Regions from separate parts of the Paenibacillus hebaui genome, predicted to be linked through region 2. Evidence: predicted binding sites of a transcription regulator. Region 2 holds the regulator's gene; the other holds the start of a gene.
What was found. Region 2 encodes Rex, which represses fermentation and respiration genes when NADH is low (regulators of the CRP and FNR family bind a similar motif). Its sites were predicted from a motif close to TTGTGAAATATTTCACAA; they were not measured.
Positions count from the first base shown of each region.

Region 1: a site for Rex is predicted at 6,764-6,781, ahead of nirB (nitrite reductase large subunit NirB). Genes of this name have one in related genera too.

Region 1 covers NZ_CP196836.1:5,175,887-5,185,098, forward strand. The annotation lists gene ACR32F_RS23510 (DUF58 domain-containing protein) at 1-376, opposite strand, end outside; gene ACR32F_RS23515 (AAA family ATPase) at 380-1,336, opposite strand; gene spoVAE (stage V sporulation protein AE) at 1,548-1,898, opposite strand; gene spoVAD (stage V sporulation protein AD) at 1,902-2,918, opposite strand; gene spoVAC (stage V sporulation protein AC) at 2,915-3,418, opposite strand; gene ACR32F_RS23535 (M42 family metallopeptidase) at 4,014-5,087, shown strand; gene ACR32F_RS23540 (hypothetical protein) at 5,289-5,609, shown strand; gene ACR32F_RS23545 (metal-dependent hydrolase) at 5,844-6,551, opposite strand; gene nirB (nitrite reductase large subunit NirB) at 6,869-9,212, shown strand, end outside.
Region 2 covers NZ_CP196836.1:4,372,317-4,381,528, forward strand. The annotation lists gene ACR32F_RS19245 (hypothetical protein) at 1-434, opposite strand, end outside; gene ACR32F_RS19250 (cell wall elongation regulator TseB-like domain-containing protein) at 739-1,269, opposite strand; gene ACR32F_RS19255 (amidohydrolase) at 1,310-2,617, opposite strand; gene ACR32F_RS19260 (redox-sensing transcriptional repressor Rex) at 2,601-3,257, opposite strand; gene dinG (ATP-dependent DNA helicase DinG) at 3,475-6,330, opposite strand; gene ACR32F_RS19270 (tetratricopeptide repeat protein) at 6,472-7,119, opposite strand; gene panD (aspartate 1-decarboxylase) at 7,213-7,596, opposite strand; gene panC (pantoate--beta-alanine ligase) at 7,589-8,437, opposite strand; gene panB (3-methyl-2-oxobutanoate hydroxymethyltransferase) at 8,482-9,212, opposite strand, start outside.

The sequences.
Region 1 (9,212 bases), 800 kb from region 2:
TCGGGATCAAACTTTCTTTGAAGGACCATGATTCTCCGTTATGCCGATGCAACATTTCGCGTACAACGACATAAGGAAGTGGCAAGAAACCAGGAATTCTCAAATTCAGCTGCACCTGTACCTGGGCACCGGCATGAAGCAATTCTTCATGATCATGACCGGAAGAAAGTTTCCGTACCCCCTGGGCACGCCTTACTCCGCTAAATCCAGCAATCGCAAGATACACACAAAGCAGGGTCACCATCGACAGTAACATAAGAGAGGTCTTTCCGCCCTGGAACAAAACATACACTAAACAGCACATCCACACCGCCGCGATGCTCCATACGCGTGGGTGGCGTATTCCCCTACGGACCGTACTCAAAAGCAGCTTCATGAATTATTGCCCCATGGAGACGGGCACACGAACCTGCTGGAGAACGGAATTCAGTACGGCTTCGGAGCTCATGCTGTCCAATCTCGATTCGGGGCGAAGTACAATCCGATGAGATATCACATAAGGCGCCATCGTCTTCACATCATCCGGCAGCACATAATCACGTTCCTGCAAAAAGGCAAATGCCTTGACAGCCATCATGAACGAAATGGCTGCCCGCGGGCTGGCACCCAGCAATACAGATGGATGGGAGCGAGTTTGGCGAACCACATCAAGCAGATAGTCCATGACCGGATCGCCGATAAATACTTCCTTGATCTCCTGTTGAATCGCCGAAATCTGGTCCATATGAGTCACGGATTCAAGCCGATCTACAGGCTGACCCAACTGATGCTGCTTCAGCAGCGTTTTTTCGATCTCCTTGTCGGGATAACCCAAACTTATTTTCAACATAAACCGGTCAAGTTGCGCTTCCGGCAATGTGTACGTACCTTCAAAATCAATTGGATTCTGGGTGGCACATAACATAAATGGATGGGGCAGATCATACGTGTCACCATCTACAGTTACACTGCGTTCCTCCATCACTTCTAGCAAAGCGGACTGTGTTTTCGTCGTCGCCCGGTTAATCTCATCTGCCAGCAAAATGTTGGTCATGACTGGTCCTGGACGGAAGTAAAAACGCTCGTCACGCGGATGAAATACGGATACTCCGGTAATATCACTAGGTAAAATATCAGGATTACATTGAATGCGGCGGTACTCTCCGCGCATAGATTTTGATAACGCTTTGATCAATTGCGTTTTGCCAGTTCCCGGTACGTCTTCAATCAGAACGTGTCCGCCTGCAAGCAAAGCTGTGAGCAAAAGTTGAATTTCAAAGGATTTCCCCATGATGCATGATTCCAGATTAGAACGAACTGCGGATATGATTTGGATCGACTCTTTGCGCACAGGCATGTGGTCTAACCTCCTAAAAAAGCATACAGATTTCCTTTTATTGTACATGATCCATGGTCACGAGTACACTCGAAGGAACTCACAATTTGTTTCCAGCCGTCAGATTCGCCGCAGTTCTCGCATGATTACGACAAAAAGAGGCCCGGATAGACGTTATCCGAAGCCCCTGCCAAGATCAATATATATGTCGACTAATTTCTGCCATGCCCTGTTACCCTTTGGGTCGAACCACTAATGCTGCGAGAAAAGAAAAGATAATCGCTGACGAAATACCCGCTGCGGTTAGATCGAAGATCCCCGTAATGACACCAATCCATCCTTCTTTCTCCAGTTCCGTCAATGCACCATGCACAAGGGAGTTGCCAAAGCTCGTAATGGGGATGGTAGCTCCCGCCCCGGCAAACTTGACCAATGGATCATATATGCCAATAGCATCAGCAACAGCACCGGCAACCACTAGTGTACTCATGGTATGTGCAGGAGTCAGTTTGACCCCATCCATTAGAAGCTGTCCCACGACACATATCAAACCGCCAACGATAAATGCCCACAAAAACTGCATTTTTCAGCCCTCCTTTTCTATAGCTACGGCATGAGCAATACAAGGAATGCTCTCGCCCTGCTGGTATGAGAGTGGAGATAACAACGCGCCTGTAGCAATAACCAATACCTTTTGAAGTTCCCCCTTTTGCATCCGGTTCAGGATATGACCGTAGGTCACGGTCGCCGAACATCCGCAGCCACTTCCTCCAGCCACAACCTGCGGCTGCTTTTCCAGGTTATAGATCATCAGACCGCAATCATTGAACACGGTTTGTTCCATCGGTATGCCCTCTTTATGCAAAAGCTCCTTGACGATGGGCAATCCAACCGATGCAAGATCACCTGTAACGATCAGATCGTAATAACCGGGGTCAAGCCCTGTGTCGCGGAAATGGGAAATAATGGTATCCGCAGCCGCAGGAGCCATGGCTGCCCCCATGTTAAACGGGTCCTTGATGCCCAGATCCATAACTCTTCCTATTGTTGCACGTGTAACGACAGGACCATCACCTGTGCGGGATACTACGCTGCACCCCGAGCCTGTTACCGTGTACTGGGCATAAGGCGGTTTTTGAGATCCATATTCCGTTGGGTAACGGAACTGCTTCTCCACCGTGCAGTTATGACTGACCGTACCTGCAAGTACATAGTCACCTCCACCAGAATCCACAATCAGGGAAGCCAGAGCCAGAGTTTCCATAGAAGTTGAACAGGCACCAAAGATCCCGAGATAAGGAACACCCAGTTTACGAGCCGAAAATGAACTGCTGATAATCTGGTTCATCAGATCCCCACCTACAAAAAACTGAAGCTCTTCCTTGGTAATATTGGCATTGATTAATGCCATTTGGGTCGCCTGTTCGAGCAGCTTGCGCTCCGCCTTTTCCCAGGTTTTCTCCCCAATCTCCAGATTGTCATACACATAGTCGAAATCGGATGCCAGGGGACCTTGTCCTTCATCCGGACCGACTACAGTGGCTCTGCCGATAATACGGGGACGATTCTCAAACTGCCAGGATTGACGACCAAGTCGTTTCATAGATGTCCACCCCCGAATCCAAGAAAGGCGTAGACGATGCCCACAATAAAGGCTGCCACTACACCAAAAACGATCACCGAACCCGCCAGTTTGAACATGTTCGCACCGACACCAAGCACCAAACCTTCGGCACGATGCTCCAGTGCTGCGGAGCACATGGAATTGGCAAAACCAGTGACGGGCACAGCCGTACCTGCTCCGGCCCACTGGGCCATTTTGTCATACACGCCGAGGCAAGTCAGTATGACTGAAATCAGAATCATGACCGCAACGGTTGGACTGGATGCTTCTTTGGACGACATGTCGAATCCAGCCATAAATGCTTCCTGAATAGCCTGTCCGATCACACAGACAATTCCACCAACGAAGAATGCCTTGATGCAATTCGTCCAGATTGGACGGGAAGGCTCATGTTTTTTGGCCACCTTTTTGTAATCCTGTTCACTGATGGACAGAGACGATGCTTTTTTCTCGCTACCTGATTTCGTTTGAGATGGCACGACGCAAAACCTCCTTTATGTGGAAATGAGTCAAAAGCTACGGCTGAATGCCTATGTGTGTAATTCTCTATTCATTGTTTGTTAATAATCGGAAGGTTATGTATCCGGCGACAGACAGTATATGTTTCCAGCAAGATGAAGTAGCCGAATTAGATGAGTCGCTCAGCACCGGATCAGAGGCCTTGTACATTTTATAAATAAAGCAGAAAGATCACGAGCAAAATAAAAAGGACGATTAAAAGTAAACTCTCATTTCCTTCCTCGGGTGGCTTCATCTATTGTCCCAACTCCTTCCTGCTGTCAGCAAACGAATAAGGGATCCCGTCGAATACAAGGTACGCACAACTATTCCTCACTATATGCATATTCAATGTTGCTGCTTCAGGATTAAGGCACGTGCGGATTTTGCAGCCCATTTGGCAACAAAAAGAGGCAAAATGCAGACCTGTGATACGTGACATAGACATGGACAATTCCGTCTGCAAGGCCCATACTATAGTGTGACCAGTGGTTAAATAAGATGTCCTGCTCAAGGACAACAGTCTGGCAGCCGTTCTGCCGAGACCTGATATACATACAGAGGAGCTGTTGACACATGAATGAAAAAACGATGGATATGTTCCGCACATTAACGGAGTTCCCTTCCGCATCCGGTTTTGAACGTGAGCTTCGCGGCTGGATGAAAGAGCAACTATCCGCTTATACCGATGAATTTGTTCAAGATCGTCTGGGGAGTCTTTTTGGTGTATTACGTGGAGAGGAATCCGGTCCCAAAGTCATGGTAGCCGGACACTTTGACGAGGTTGGTTTCATGACCACAGGCATTACCGAAACAGGCATGATTAAATTCCGTCCACTGGGCGGATGGTGGAGTCAGGCTGTTCTTTCTCAGCGTTTGCAAATCATCACACCTGAGCGCCGGATTACCGGGGTTGTAGGTTCTACACCTACTCACATGCTGGATGAATCACAACGGAATAAACCGGTGGATCTGAATTCCATGTACCTTGATATCGGTGCGGACAACCGTGCAGAAGCAGAATCCTGGGGTATTCATCCGGGGATGCAGATCGTGCCCATCTGCGAATTCACACCGATGGCCAATCCGAAGAAAATCATGGCAAAAGCGTGGGATAACCGTTACGGAGTAGGACTTGCACTTGAACTTGTTGAAGCACTGCACAAGGAAAAGCTGCCTAACACGCTCTATTCCGGTGCAACTGTTCAGGAAGAACTGGGGCTTCGTGGTGCACGGACTGCCGCCAACCTGATTCAGCCTGATATCTTCTTCGCACTCGACTGTAGCACGGCGAATGATATGACAGGTGACAAACAGTCGTTCGGTCACATCGGACAAGGTGCTTTGCTTCGTATTTTTGATCCAGGCATGTTTACCCATCGGGGTATGGTTGAATATGTTCAGGACACCGCTTCATCCAATCAGATCAAAATGCAGTATTTCGTCTCACCAGGCGGTACCGATGCTGGAGCAGTTCATCTGAGCGGAGTCGGCGTACCTTCAACGGTAATTGGCATCTGTGCTCGTTACATTCACACCTCTTCTTCCATCATTCACACGGATGACTATGATGCAGCCAAAGCGCTGATCGTGAAGCTGGTGAAGGGTCTGGATCGGACAACGATGAATACCATTATTGAAAACGCGTAATGATTGATTTAAGTGAGGATCTTGTGATCTGAACCTGCTTGATTACTTCATCTTCTTTTAAATGAAGAGGCATCCTGATTTCATCCGGGTGTCTCTTTTTTGTGCGACTATATTAGTTTAATCGTTAGAACACTATAGGAAAAAATACATAAGATACAACAACGGTAAGAGAAGTAAACATCAAGCAGCGGGGGACCTCTTATGGCAGTGAGAAGGAACGGAAAATCGAATAAAGGTTCCAAAAAAACAAATGCTGCAAACACCCTTCTCAATGGCAACCTAAAAGGAAAAAATCTGGAACTTATTGTTGCAGCATTACTGGTGAGTGGGAAGTTAAGAGTGGATGCGGTCACGTTGTTTCGAGAAGCCACATTGGTCGTTGAATTGGTAGGGCAATATAAAACACTACAAAATATTACACCATCGAATCAAGACAAACTGGTACAATTCCTGGATGAAATCGGCGGCGATATGACTTTAAATGACGTTATACGTGCTTTCCAGCAAAGAATAAATTCTTAAACGCCAAGAAAAGAGGTTGGAGTGATGTCTGACTTTGACGGTATTGGGTTCGCTGAGCTATTAATCATAGTCATTCTTGTTGCCTTATTTGTATTTGGCTCTTCAGATATTGACAGTCTTACCGATTCACCTTCTCAAACTTGAATCGGCTCATTGATGTTGCCATCCATTTCAGTATGAACAGCATACCAGTAAACGCCAGTCCATCATATGCGGACTGGCGTTTATTGATGGCTATAGAAATAGCGGTGAAAACGCAAACCAAGCCAAAATAAGGGTAAGCACAATGCAGACATTTTCCACAACGGCTCCACGCTTGGTTCCTGTACTCATCAGATTGACCCGTATACGCCACTTGAGCGGTGGTAACGGACGGATGCCCCGATTGGTCAGAGAATCAGCCAACAGATGCATGGCATATGCCGTGCCCCCAGCTACCCAGATCTCCGGTCCCTGCTGCTGCGTTGTGCTATAGAGCAGCCCGGCCCATACAGCAGTTCCGTAGATCGAATGCGTCAATCCCCTGTGGGTCAGCGTGGTGCAAAGCATCAACAAACTGCCTGCGATCAGATTCCACGGTGCAAACGCATGACCATAGAAGACTAGTCCCAACCCAATCGCGAACATCAGCACTTTGCGAAGTGAGCGTGAGGGCAGGAAGGATACCAGCCCAATCAGAACGGCGAGCAACAGATTCCAGGGCTTGACCGGAACATAAAAATAAACAAATACAGCTATTGGCAACAGGATTGTCTGGAGCAGCCTGATCAGACTGTTCGGCAAGGCCTTGGATACCAGTAACGAATTAGGCTCATCGATATCCGGTAGCAAGGAACCAATCAGTGCAACAGTAACTGCTGGTGCTGTAACGGGTATGCCGGCCAATTGAAGAACAGAGAGCGATACGCCTGTCCCAATAATCAGGTGGGTTCTTCCCATCATGATGCAAAAACTTCCTTTCGAAGAAATAGGGAATATAAACGCCCACTTCCGATATTACAACGAAAAGAAAATAAGAACAATAGTTCGTATTTCTTATTTATATACCCTTATAACACCCATCCACATATGCATTCCATCCTTCCATCCGAAAATAAAAATGTGATTCTGTGACCGGCATCACACTTATTTATTTGTGATCCTAATATCGTTATTAGTGAATTAAATCACATTGGATGTCGGCAAAGACTTGTATAATTCAAATATAAGCCAATAAAAATGTAGCTAATGTAAATGTTTATCCAAGGAGGCCTACACATATGAACGGAAACAAGGAAAAACTCGTTGTGATTGGTAATGGTATGGCAGGAATCAGCACAGTTGAACAAATTTTAAAATTAACTTCGCGATTTGATATTACCGTATTTGGCACAGAGCCCTACCCTAACTACAATCGCATTATGTTGTCCTATGTATTGGAAGGTAGCAAAACACTTGATGACATCGTGCTGAATGATCTCCACTGGTATGAGGATTATGGGATTACTCTCCATACAGGAACAACCGTATCCCGAATTGATTCGGATACACGTGAAGTCGTGACAGAGGAAGGTACCCGCTTCCCTTATGATAAAATCATCATCGCAACAGGCTCCAACTCCTTTATTCTCCCGGTTCCGGGACATGACAAAGAGGGTGTCGTCGGTTTCCGTGATATCGCCGATTGCAATATTATGCTGGAAGCTGCCAAACAGTACAAAAGAGCTGCCGTTATCGGTGGCGGACTCCTCGGTCTTGAAGCTGCCAAAGGGTTGGTACAACTCGGGATGGAAGTTACCGTCGTGCATCTGATGGATGATTTGATGGAGCGTCAGCTTGATCCGCAAGCTTCAGCCATGTTAAAAGCCGAACTGGAACGTCAGGGCATTCGATTCAAAATGGGAGCACAGACTTCCGAACTGCTGGGCGGTGACCGGGTTGAAGGTATTCGTTTTGCCGATGATTCTGTACTGAATGTTGATTTTGTTGTTATGGCTGTAGGGATCAAGCCGAATACAGCTGTAGCTGTGGAGATCGGTATGGAAGTTAACCGGGGTATCCTCGTGGATGACTATATGCGGACTTCACTTGAGAATGTGTATTCAGTCGGGGAATGTACAGAGCATCGCGGGGTATGTTACGGCCTCGTTGCCCCATTGTTCGAGCAAGGCATGATTCTGGCGAAGCATATATGCGGTGTTGAGACGGCGCCTTATGAAGGTTCTGTTGTATCCACGAAATTGAAAATTTCGGGTGTGGACGTCTTTTCAACCGGTGAATTCATCGACAGTCCGGAGCACATCGTCATTGCACATAAAGACGACTGGAAACGGACCTACAAAAAAATTCTGCTTCGCGACAATAAAATGGTCGGTGCCGTTCTCTTCGGTGACATTACGGATTCTGCCGAATTGCAAAAGCTGATCAAAAATCAAACCGAAATGACCGAGGAATTATACGGTTCGCTCATGGGCACAGGCTGCGGTGGTCATAAAAAAACAACCTCTGTTGAAACGATGCCCGAAGACGAAATCGTCTGCGGATGTAACGGGGTGACTAAAGGAACCATTGTCGATGTAATCACAAACCAGGGCCTTACCACTGTAGATGAAATCAAAGCTTGTACGGGTGCAACCCGCTCTTGCGGTGGATGTAAGCCCGTTGTTGAACAGATTCTGCAATATGTGCTTGGAGACAACTTCAGTACTGGAGCCAAACAAGGAATCTGCGGATGTACTTCCATGGGACGGGATGAGATCGTAGCCGAGATTCGTGCAAAGGGATTACAAACGACCAAAGAAGTCATGCATGTTCTGGGCTGGAGTCAGCCTGAGGGTTGTTCCAAATGTCGTCCGGCGATCAACTATTACCTTGGCATGATTGCACCGGACACGCACGAAGATGAGAAGGAATCCCGTTTTGTTAACGAACGCATGAACGCAAATATTCAAAAAGATGGAACTTACACGGTTGTACCTCGGATGTATGGTGGAGTGACTACACCAGCGGACCTCAAACGCATTGCTGATATTTCGGTCAAATATGATGTTAAAGCAGTCAAAGTTACTGGCGGTCAGCGTCTCGACTTGATCGGAGTCAAAAAAGAAGATTTGACTAAAGTCTGGGCTGAACTGGATATGCCTTCGGGTTACGCCTACGCCAAATCGCTGCGTACAGTCAAAACATGTGTCGGTTCCCAATTCTGCCGATTCGGTACACAGGATTCCATGGCTATGGGCGCCAGAATTGAACGGAAATTCGAACGTCTGGATCTGCCAGCTAAGTTTAAATATGCCGTCAATGGTTGTCCACGGAACTGTGCAGAAGCATGTACAAAAGATATTGGTATCGTTGGTAACGACGGAGGCTGGGAAATCTTTATCGGTGGTAACGGCGGTATTAAAGCAAGACTTGCTGATGCCCTGTGCAAAGTGAAAACAGATGACGAGTTGATTGAATTGTGCGGAGCGATCATGCAATATTACCGCGAGACAGGTAACTATCTGGAACGGACTTCCGAATGGGTGGAACGGATGGGCCTGGAGCATATTCGTTCGGTTGTCGTGGATAACCTCGAAGAACGTAAAGCTCTGATGCAACGGATTGAGTTTGCTCTTGAACATG
Region 2 (9,212 bases):
TTATCGTCCATTGCTGTATTGACCTTGATTCCATTCGTCGCCATCTTGGACAAGGTTGGTGTAATCTCGGTGTATTGCTTGTTTTCCATCGCCTGAGCTACGGTAAACATGGCGTCACCCCACCAAGACTCTAACGCTTCATTCGAATGGTCCACCACATCAAGCTTTAACGAGCGGGTACCAATTAAAGTCTGTCCTTCTTTGTGAATATATTGTACCAACCTGCCCAAATCAACATCTGGCTGCAGATCAAGTTTCAACTGCACATCATTGCGGTTAATAGTTAATTGAACATCGTTGACTCCATCATACTGGGTCACCATGTTTTGAATTGGACCTTGCACAGCCATCTGACGATACACAAACCAACCTCCAAACAACAGAACGGCTGAAATGACGGCAGTTAAAGCAATAGGCAATACTTTTAGCTTCAAGTGAGTTTCCCCTCCCATGATTTTGGCCCATCCTATAGCTTATAGGCATAATTATGAATTAATGTACGCTTTTCCTGTGATGCACCCAACAGGATTATTTGTGTTTGATGTTACCTTGAATACATATTTGAGTATATCACATCGTATATACAATTTCGAAGGCGAAAATATGAATAAATTAATATTTTTAACTATTTAAATCAAAACTGATATTGAATATACGCCAAAGAACCGGTCCAGTCGGGTTTCCGTCTGCCGGTTCTTTGCAATCATTTCCCAGAAAATAACGGGTATGCTAGCTGATCTACCTATTCGGGATCGTGTAGACGAGATCAACCTGCTCCCCATTACTAAAGCGATAAAAGCGATAATAATTGTGTGTATCATCGTTATAATAGACTTGCCATACATAGATTCCGTTAACTACACCAGGCATAATTCTCTTAATCTCTCCAGCAGGTACTTCAGAGATGAATCGATTCCGAATTTGCGCTTCAGACATGCCGTTCTGCAATAGTTCACTATGAACCGCTTTGGCACCGGTGACTGGTTTGTTATTTTTGTCAAACTTGACCCACACCACAACTTCCTGATTATCCTTATTCTTGCCGATCAAGGTCCAGTATATATTATCTCCGCCGTCTTTCTGTCCCCAGACGTACTTTCGCAGTTCTTCATAAGATGTGATCCCTAGCTGTTCCTGTGCCGCCTGTATAGCCAATGCCTCTTCTTGGCGCTGGTCTTGGGTTACATAGACATAATAGCGCTGAAGTCCAAACAGGATCAGAATCAGGAGCAGCAGCGAAATCCATATCCACTTCTTTTTTTTCTTCAAAAGCCGAACTTCCTTTCCCTAGGACGCTGCTGTCCTGTAATTAGCGGGCGAGCAGACCATTAAATGCCAGTTGGGATTCTCGCAAAATGCGCTCTTCATCCATCGTAAGACATTCACCATGTTTGACCAGTTGTTTACCATCCACCCACACATGCTCCACGTCCTTGGCAGATGCCGAGTAAATAGTATGGGAAATCAGATCCGTATGCGGGTAGAAATGGGCCTGTTCGATGTTCAGAGCAATAAAGTCAGCCTTCATGCCTACTTGCAGTGTACCTGTGTTGTTCAGGAAAATAGATTTTGCACCATACGAAGTTCCGAGCGTAAGCGCTTCTCCTGCTGGTACTGCCGTAGGATCACCGGATACGCCTTTATGAATCAATGCAGCCAGTCTCATCTCTTCAAACATATCCAGGTTGTTGTTGCTCGCCGGTCCGTCTGTTCCGAGGGAAACGGTAACACCTGCTCTCAACAGATCAGGGACACGCGCAACACCGGAAGCCAGTTTCAGGTTACTACCTGGATTATGGGAAACCGCTACATCATGCCGTGCCAGGATTTCAATCTCTTCATCATTCAGATGCACCGCGTGTGCGACCAGAGAGGGACGTGAGAAGAAGCCCAGTTTCTCCAAATGTGCGACCGGACGCAATCCATAATCTGTCACGTTCTGTTCCACTTCACGAAGCGTTTCAGACATATGCGTATGCAGCGGCAGATTCAGATCATGTGCAACCTGCACCAGCTTCTCTATGTAGTCAGGAGGACAAGTATAGGGTGCGTGTGGAGAGATTACGGTTGTTATTCGTCCATCTGCCTGTCCATTCCATTCACGAGCAAAAGCAGCCGACTCCTCCAGCTTCCGCAATTGTTCTTCTTCGGAGCACAGACCGATCACACCACGGGCCAGTGCTGCCCGCACGCCGGACTGTTCAACAACTTTGGCAACCTGATCCATATGATCATACATATCCAGGAATGCCGTTGTTCCACCTTTCAACATCTCAAGCACGGATAGCGATGTGCCCCAGTATACGTCCTCAGACGTCATCTTGGCTTCCATTGGCCACATCTTCTCCTGCAACCATACCTGCAGCGCCAGATCGTCTCCATGGCCTCTGAGAAGCGACATAGCCGCGTGACCATGCGTATTGATCAGACCCGGCAGGAAGAACAGTCCTTTTCCATCAACCTTGGTCAGACCTTCGTCTCCTTCCGGCAATGTCTCACCAATATGCACAATCTTGTCATCCTCCACGACCATATAACCTTGAACCACTTTCCATTTCGCACCCTCACTGACGGCAAATTTGCCGTTGTGAATTACCCATCTATTTGTTGTCGTCATCTTCCTCGTCGTCCTTTCCGTTCTCCAAGTAATAAGCCAGACTAAGCAGATCCGTCGTAAAATCGGCATGATGAATGCGGATATGCGGCGGAGTTTTCAGAATCGTCGGTGCAAAATTCAGGATCGCTTCAATCCCGGATTCAATCAGCTGATCAGCTACATTTTGAGCTTCCGTATCCGGAACTGTAATAATTCCAATACGAATGTTATCCTTTTTGACCGAATCCGTTAACTCATTCATCGGCTGAACAATCAGACTATTGATTTGACTGCCAATCTTCGGACCGTAGGCATCAAATATAGCGACAATCTTCATATTATCTTTCAGATATGCGTTGTAATTAGACAAGGCCTGTCCTAGATTACCAGCTCCGACAAGAGCTACATTGATTTGCTGATCAATTTTTAAGATATGACGAATTTTCTCAATCAGATAAGAAACGTCATAACCAATACCTTTACGACCAAAATCACCGAAGTAAGCCAGGTCTTTACGAATTTGAGCCGGATTCAGATCCAGTCTCAGTCCAAGTTCTTGAGAAGAAACCGTATTGACTTCACGCTGATGCAATTCACTCAAATAGCGCAAGTAAACAGGCAGGCGCCGCACCACGGCTTCCGAAATTTTATCCGATTTCATTATATGCTCCCCCTGACCAATGCCTCGATAGATTGATGAAAAAAGTGGAGCAATCCACATGAAACCATTACGAAAGATAAGGAATCATATAGAATGCTCTTTATATAAGCAATAAGTGCATTACATTGTAAATATTTGAAGAGGAATGATCCATAAAGTTTACCGCTAAATCCAAGCATCCTGCAAGGATTGAGCAGGTGAAACATCTCTGTTATTGCTATTCCTCAGCTGGTTTCTCGAGCCATTCCGCAATCCGTGGAACCATCTGCTGCGTGAGCATATGTTCCATCTTGGGACCTGGTAATGAATATAAAAAGTACTTGCCATAATAAGCTTCAATGACGCGTGTATCATATACAATGACAATACCTCTGTCTTGGGCAGTACGAACCAGCCTGCCGAAACCCTGTTTGAAACGGATGACCGCTTGAGGTACAGACAGCTTCGTAAACGGATTTTTCTTCTGTTGCTGCAAAAGCTCGCTCTTCGCTTCAACCAAAGGATGGTTTGGCGGCTGGAAGGGCAGTCTGACAATCGCTAGGCAGGTCAAGGCTTCTCCGGGAATGTCTACCCCTTCCCAGAAACTGCTTGTTCCGAGAAGCACGGTTGCTTTTGCTTCCTGAAAACGGCGTGTCAGCTTGGAGCGATTACCACTGTCTACCCCTTGCCCCAGCAAGGAGATGTCGTTGCCGGACAATGCCTCTTTAAGCGGGTCGTAGACTTGTCTCAGCATGCGGTAGGAAGTGAACAGCACCATCATCCGCCCACGCGTTGCGATGGCCGTCTCCGCCAGTGAATGAACCAGCATTTCCACAAAGTGAGCATCACCTACACTGCCCTTCACGCTTGGGAAGTCACGCGGAATAACCAATAGGGCCTGATCGCGATAGTTGAATGGAGACGGCAGCATGGACGTCAATAGACGATTATTCTCGGAAGCTTCCTGTAAGCCAAGCTGTTCAATCATGAATTGAAATGACTTGTCAACGGAGAGCGTAGCCGATGTAAGCACAACACTTTTCTTTTTATCAAAGAACATATCCTTCAATTGTGCACTGACATCAACAGGAACAGCGTACAGCTGCAGTGATTTACTGCGGAATTGGCCACTAGCCTCCATCCAGTAAACGGTATTGGCATCATCCATGCGCATAAAGAAACGCAGATTATCCTTGATCATAGCCAGATCCTTGAGCAGGCCTGTAATGTCCGTGATCAGACTATCAGACTGATAATCATCCTGATCTTCTTTTACCTCAAGCAGCAGCTTGTCGCCCTTACGAATCAAGTCACCAAGCGTTACATAAATCTGGTTCTCAACATCCTGCAACTCCTGCCATTTGGCAGGTTTTTGTGAAGGTTTCAACCGGAGGGAAAATTGTCCCGTCTCTCCTGGAGAAGCATCACTTCGTTCAGGCAGCAGACCGAACAATGTATCACTTAACCGATCCCACATCTCCTTAACTTCAACCGCAAGTGGGAACATCTGATCAATCACGGAACCCCACTGCGCTGACTTTTCATGACCTGACAATTGAGAACGCAGCATCGGGAGTTGACCGTTCCGGCTGTCTTTGAACAGTCGAGTCAATGTATGGACCAACGTGAAATATTTCATATGCAGGCCAAGGTGCTTACCTGCCACGTCCTCCAGATGATGGGCTTCATCGATCACCAGACTTTCGTAGGCAGGCAGCAGCTGATGGGCTGCTTTGACATCGGTAAACAATTTCGAGTGATTTGTAATGACGATATCGGACAGTCCAGCCTCATGTTTGGCCCGGTGATAGAAACATTTGCGGAACCATGGACAGGAGCGTCCAAGACAAGACTCCGACTCGCTCTGAACGGTCTCCCAGAAGTCTCCTCCGCGGCCGCTGAGGTTAAGTTCCTCATCATCTCCGGTCTCCGTCTGGGTGAGCCAGACAATCATCTGTGCCGCAGTGAAGTAGTCCTCCTTGGGTGTAGCAAATTCACGTTTGTTGATTTTGTGCTCGAATTTGCGCAAGCATAGATAATGCCCACGTCCTTTGAACACAGCCGCCTTAAACGGGAAAGGAACGACTTTGGTCAGCATGGGAATATCCCGCTCTCTCAATTGCTCCTGCAGGTTTATCGTATGTGTGCTGACCATGACTTTCTGTTCTTGCTTCACACTTTCATAGATCGCAGGCAATAGATAACCTAGTGATTTCCCTGTACCTGTTCCAGCTTCAATCAAGAGATGTTTCTCTTCATCCAGTGCTTGCCTTACCGTACTGAACATCTGGGTTTGTGCCTCGCGCTCCTCGTAATGATCCAACGTCTCTTTCAGATTATCTCTGACCTGATCCATATACTGCTCGAAGCTAACACCTTCCAGGGGATTGCCTTCCCGCTCATCACGCGGTGCACCAATATCAGTCCAGTCACTTACGTTTAGCGCGAGCTGACGGTAATACGTATGTCCATCCAGATCTTGAATGGGCTCTGCTTCCCTCTCACTGCGCATTCCATCGAAGAACCAACCTAGATCACTATCTTCTGGCGCAAACAGGTCACTAAGGCGCTGAATCGTTATCAACGGCAATTCGCGCAACTCATCGAAACACTTTAGGAGCACATAAGCTGTCGCAAGTGCATCACTGTCTGCCTGATGAGGGCGATCATGTTGAAATCCGAATTCGGAAGATACATAACCGAGCTGATAGGAGCCCAAGGATGGGAATGTAATCTTCAGGAAATCAATCGTATCCAGTATCCTTCCGGTAAACGGCAGATAACCGCAACGATCCAAAGCATTTTGCAGAAAATAAAAGTCAAAAGAAACGTTGTGCCCAACAAGAACGACATCGTCCAGCAGCGGAACCATCTCCATCATCATCTCTTCTAATGAGGGAGCATCTGCCACGTCTTCATCGGTAATACCGGTTAACCCCGTTATAAATGGAGGAATCGGCACACCAGGATTTACATAAGAACTATATATTTGAGTAATGCTGTTGTCATGATCTATGATGGCGAGTCCGGTCTGTATAATCTCACCGTCGGACTGCGTGCCGGTTGTTTCGAAATCCAATACGGCAAATTTCATTGCAATGTACGATCCCTTCCATTCCAGTCTATGTTACAGCATAGCAAAAAAAAGGGCATTTGAAAATTAACTGACAAAAAAGGCGGTGTCCCCGCCGCTATGCCAGAGGAGGGAACACCGTCTTCATGCCGCCAAACACCCTTAATTCAGGGCAGTCAGCTGATTTGCATATTGCAATTGTCCGCTGTTCAACCGGCAGGCTTCCATGTTGTACAGTGGTTCGGTCAACGTTGGGTCATGCTGAAGCGCCTGTGCAAATAGTGAACATGCACCATCAGGGTTCTCAAGCTTGGCCTCAATACAGCCCAGGACATTACATACCAGTCCTTTTAATCTCGGTGAGCCATTCAGATGCATGATCCGATGTAAATGTAATCCGGCTTCGGTGACTTGTTCCAGATTAAGATGAGCAAGAGCCAGGTAGAAACGAGTTAGGGCACTCTCCGGATAGTCGGTCACAACTCTGGAAAATTGCATAATCGCCTGCGGATACATCTGCAGTTTGAAATATCCCTGGCCTCGACTGAAACATTCCAGATGAAGTTCAGGCAGAGCCGTCACAGCTTCCTGTTCCGGTTCAAGAGAAGCGGGTTTAACCACTTCCCTTTCCCTTACTTGGCTCATCTTTTCTTCAAACATCAGCCACTCATCAATCATGCAGTCACTCATTCGCTTCAGCAAGTTCCACTTTTGCAGCAATTCCTCTTTGTTCAGGCCTTCAGCGGAAGGATAGCGCTTGATAATTTCATCTAACATGTCGTTCATTTCTGCGAAAACATGCTGGAACATCGTTGCATCCCCACCCTTGAAAAAATGGATTAGTGCAGTGACCTGTACTCATTTTTTGCTTGATGGCCCGATTTCATTCCTCTTACCAGTCGATTACATAATTGTCGCATGAACCTCATGCTTCATCGTTTGCACAGGTTTATTCTGCCCATCTACAAATACAACTGTAGGTTTGTGAGAATTTGCCTCTTCTTGAGACATCATTGCGTAGGAAATAATAATGACCGTATCCCCGGGCTGCACCAGACGTGCAGCTGCTCCGTTCAGACAGATAACTCCACTTCCGCGTGGTCCTGGTATGACGTAAGTTTCCAGACGAGCTCCATTGTTGTTATTTACAATTTGCACTTTCTCGTTTTCCATCAGGTCGGATGTTTCCATCAGATCTTCATCAATGGTTATACTCCCCACATAGTTCAGGTTTGCTTCCGTAACGGTAGCCCGGTGGATTTTGGATTTCATAAGGGTTCTAAACATGGGACAGTACCTCCGATTTTTGCAGCCTTGTATTGTCAATTAATCTTGTTTTACCAAATTTCACCGCAAGTGCAATCAGCAAATCGTCACGTCCTTGAACTTCTTCCTGATCTGCAAGGGGCTCCAGACTTGGAAAAGCCTGAATTTCGGCGTAATCAATCATTGCCAGCGGTGAACTTTCAATGTTCTCACGCAATAAGCGACGGATACCAGCCGCAGTTGTCACTGTAGCATGGTCTACAGCCTCTTGTGCTGCCCGCAGCGCTCTGGATAGAACCAGAGCCTCTTGACGCTGTTCAGCGCCCAGATACACGTTGCGTGAGCTAAGCGCCAGTCCATCATTTTCACGCACGATAGGACAGGCTACAATCTCAACAGGCATGTTTAAGTCGGTAACCATCTGTTGGATCACTGCCACTTGCTGAGCGTCTTTCATGCCGAAAAAAGCACGCTGTGGCTGTACAATGTTAAACAGCTTTGACACTACGGTTGTCACACCATCAAAATGCCCTGGACGTGAAGCGCCGCACAAGTGATCTGTCAAACGGGAAACGGATACGGTCGTTTGCGTAGGCTGTGGATACATCTCTTCAACGGAGGGAATAAATACGATATCCACCCCTTGTGCACGCGCCGTCTCCATATCCCTCGCTTCATCCCGGGGATAGCTGTCAAAGTCTTCATTAGGACCAAATTGAATTGGATTTACAAATATACTTAATACCACGATATCGCTTTGTTGTTTGGCAGCATGCATCAAGCTCCCATGTCCTTCATGAAGAAATCCCATCGTAGGGACGAGACCCACAACGGACTCTCTGGACCGAATCGACTGGCGCATCCAGCGAAGTTCTTGTCTTAATTCTGCGATCGTCCGTAATACTTTCATGAGTTGCTCTCCACCTTTTCTTTATGATGTCCGTATAGTTGATCCAGAACACCGTCAGCAGCATTAAACACATGTTCTTCTGCCGGGAATGAGCGATCCTTAACTTCTTTCACATAGGCTGCAATACTATTGCGAATCAATGTACCCACATCTCCATACGTTTTGACAAATCGTTTGGGAGTGTAGGGAGAAGAATACTGAACTACATCATGGAATACCAATACCTGACCGTCACAGCCTCGTCCAGCTCCAATTCCGATGGTAGGAATGGATACTTCTTCAGAGATCGCTCGGGCAACCTCCTCCGTGACCAGTTCAAGCACAATACCGAAAGCACCTGCAGCCTCCAGTGCCTTGGCTTCGTCCATGAGCCGTTTGGCATCTGCTGCATCTTTACCTTGAATGCGGTAGCCGCCGATTTGATTCACCGATTGAGGAGTCAGTCCAATATGTCCAAGAACAGGGACGCCTGCCTGTACAACTGCTTTGACTGTATCCGCTATTTCGACTCCGCCTTCCATCTTGACTGCATGGGCGTGACCTTCCTGCATCAGGCGACGCACACCCTTCAGTGTCTCATCCACACTGCCATGGTACGTCATAAAAGGCATGTCTGCCACGATAAAGGTATTTCCGGCCCCACGCACGACTGAGCGTGTGTGGTACACCATATCATCGATCGTTACAGGCAGGGTAGAGTTGTAGCCAAGAACCACATTTCCCAGTG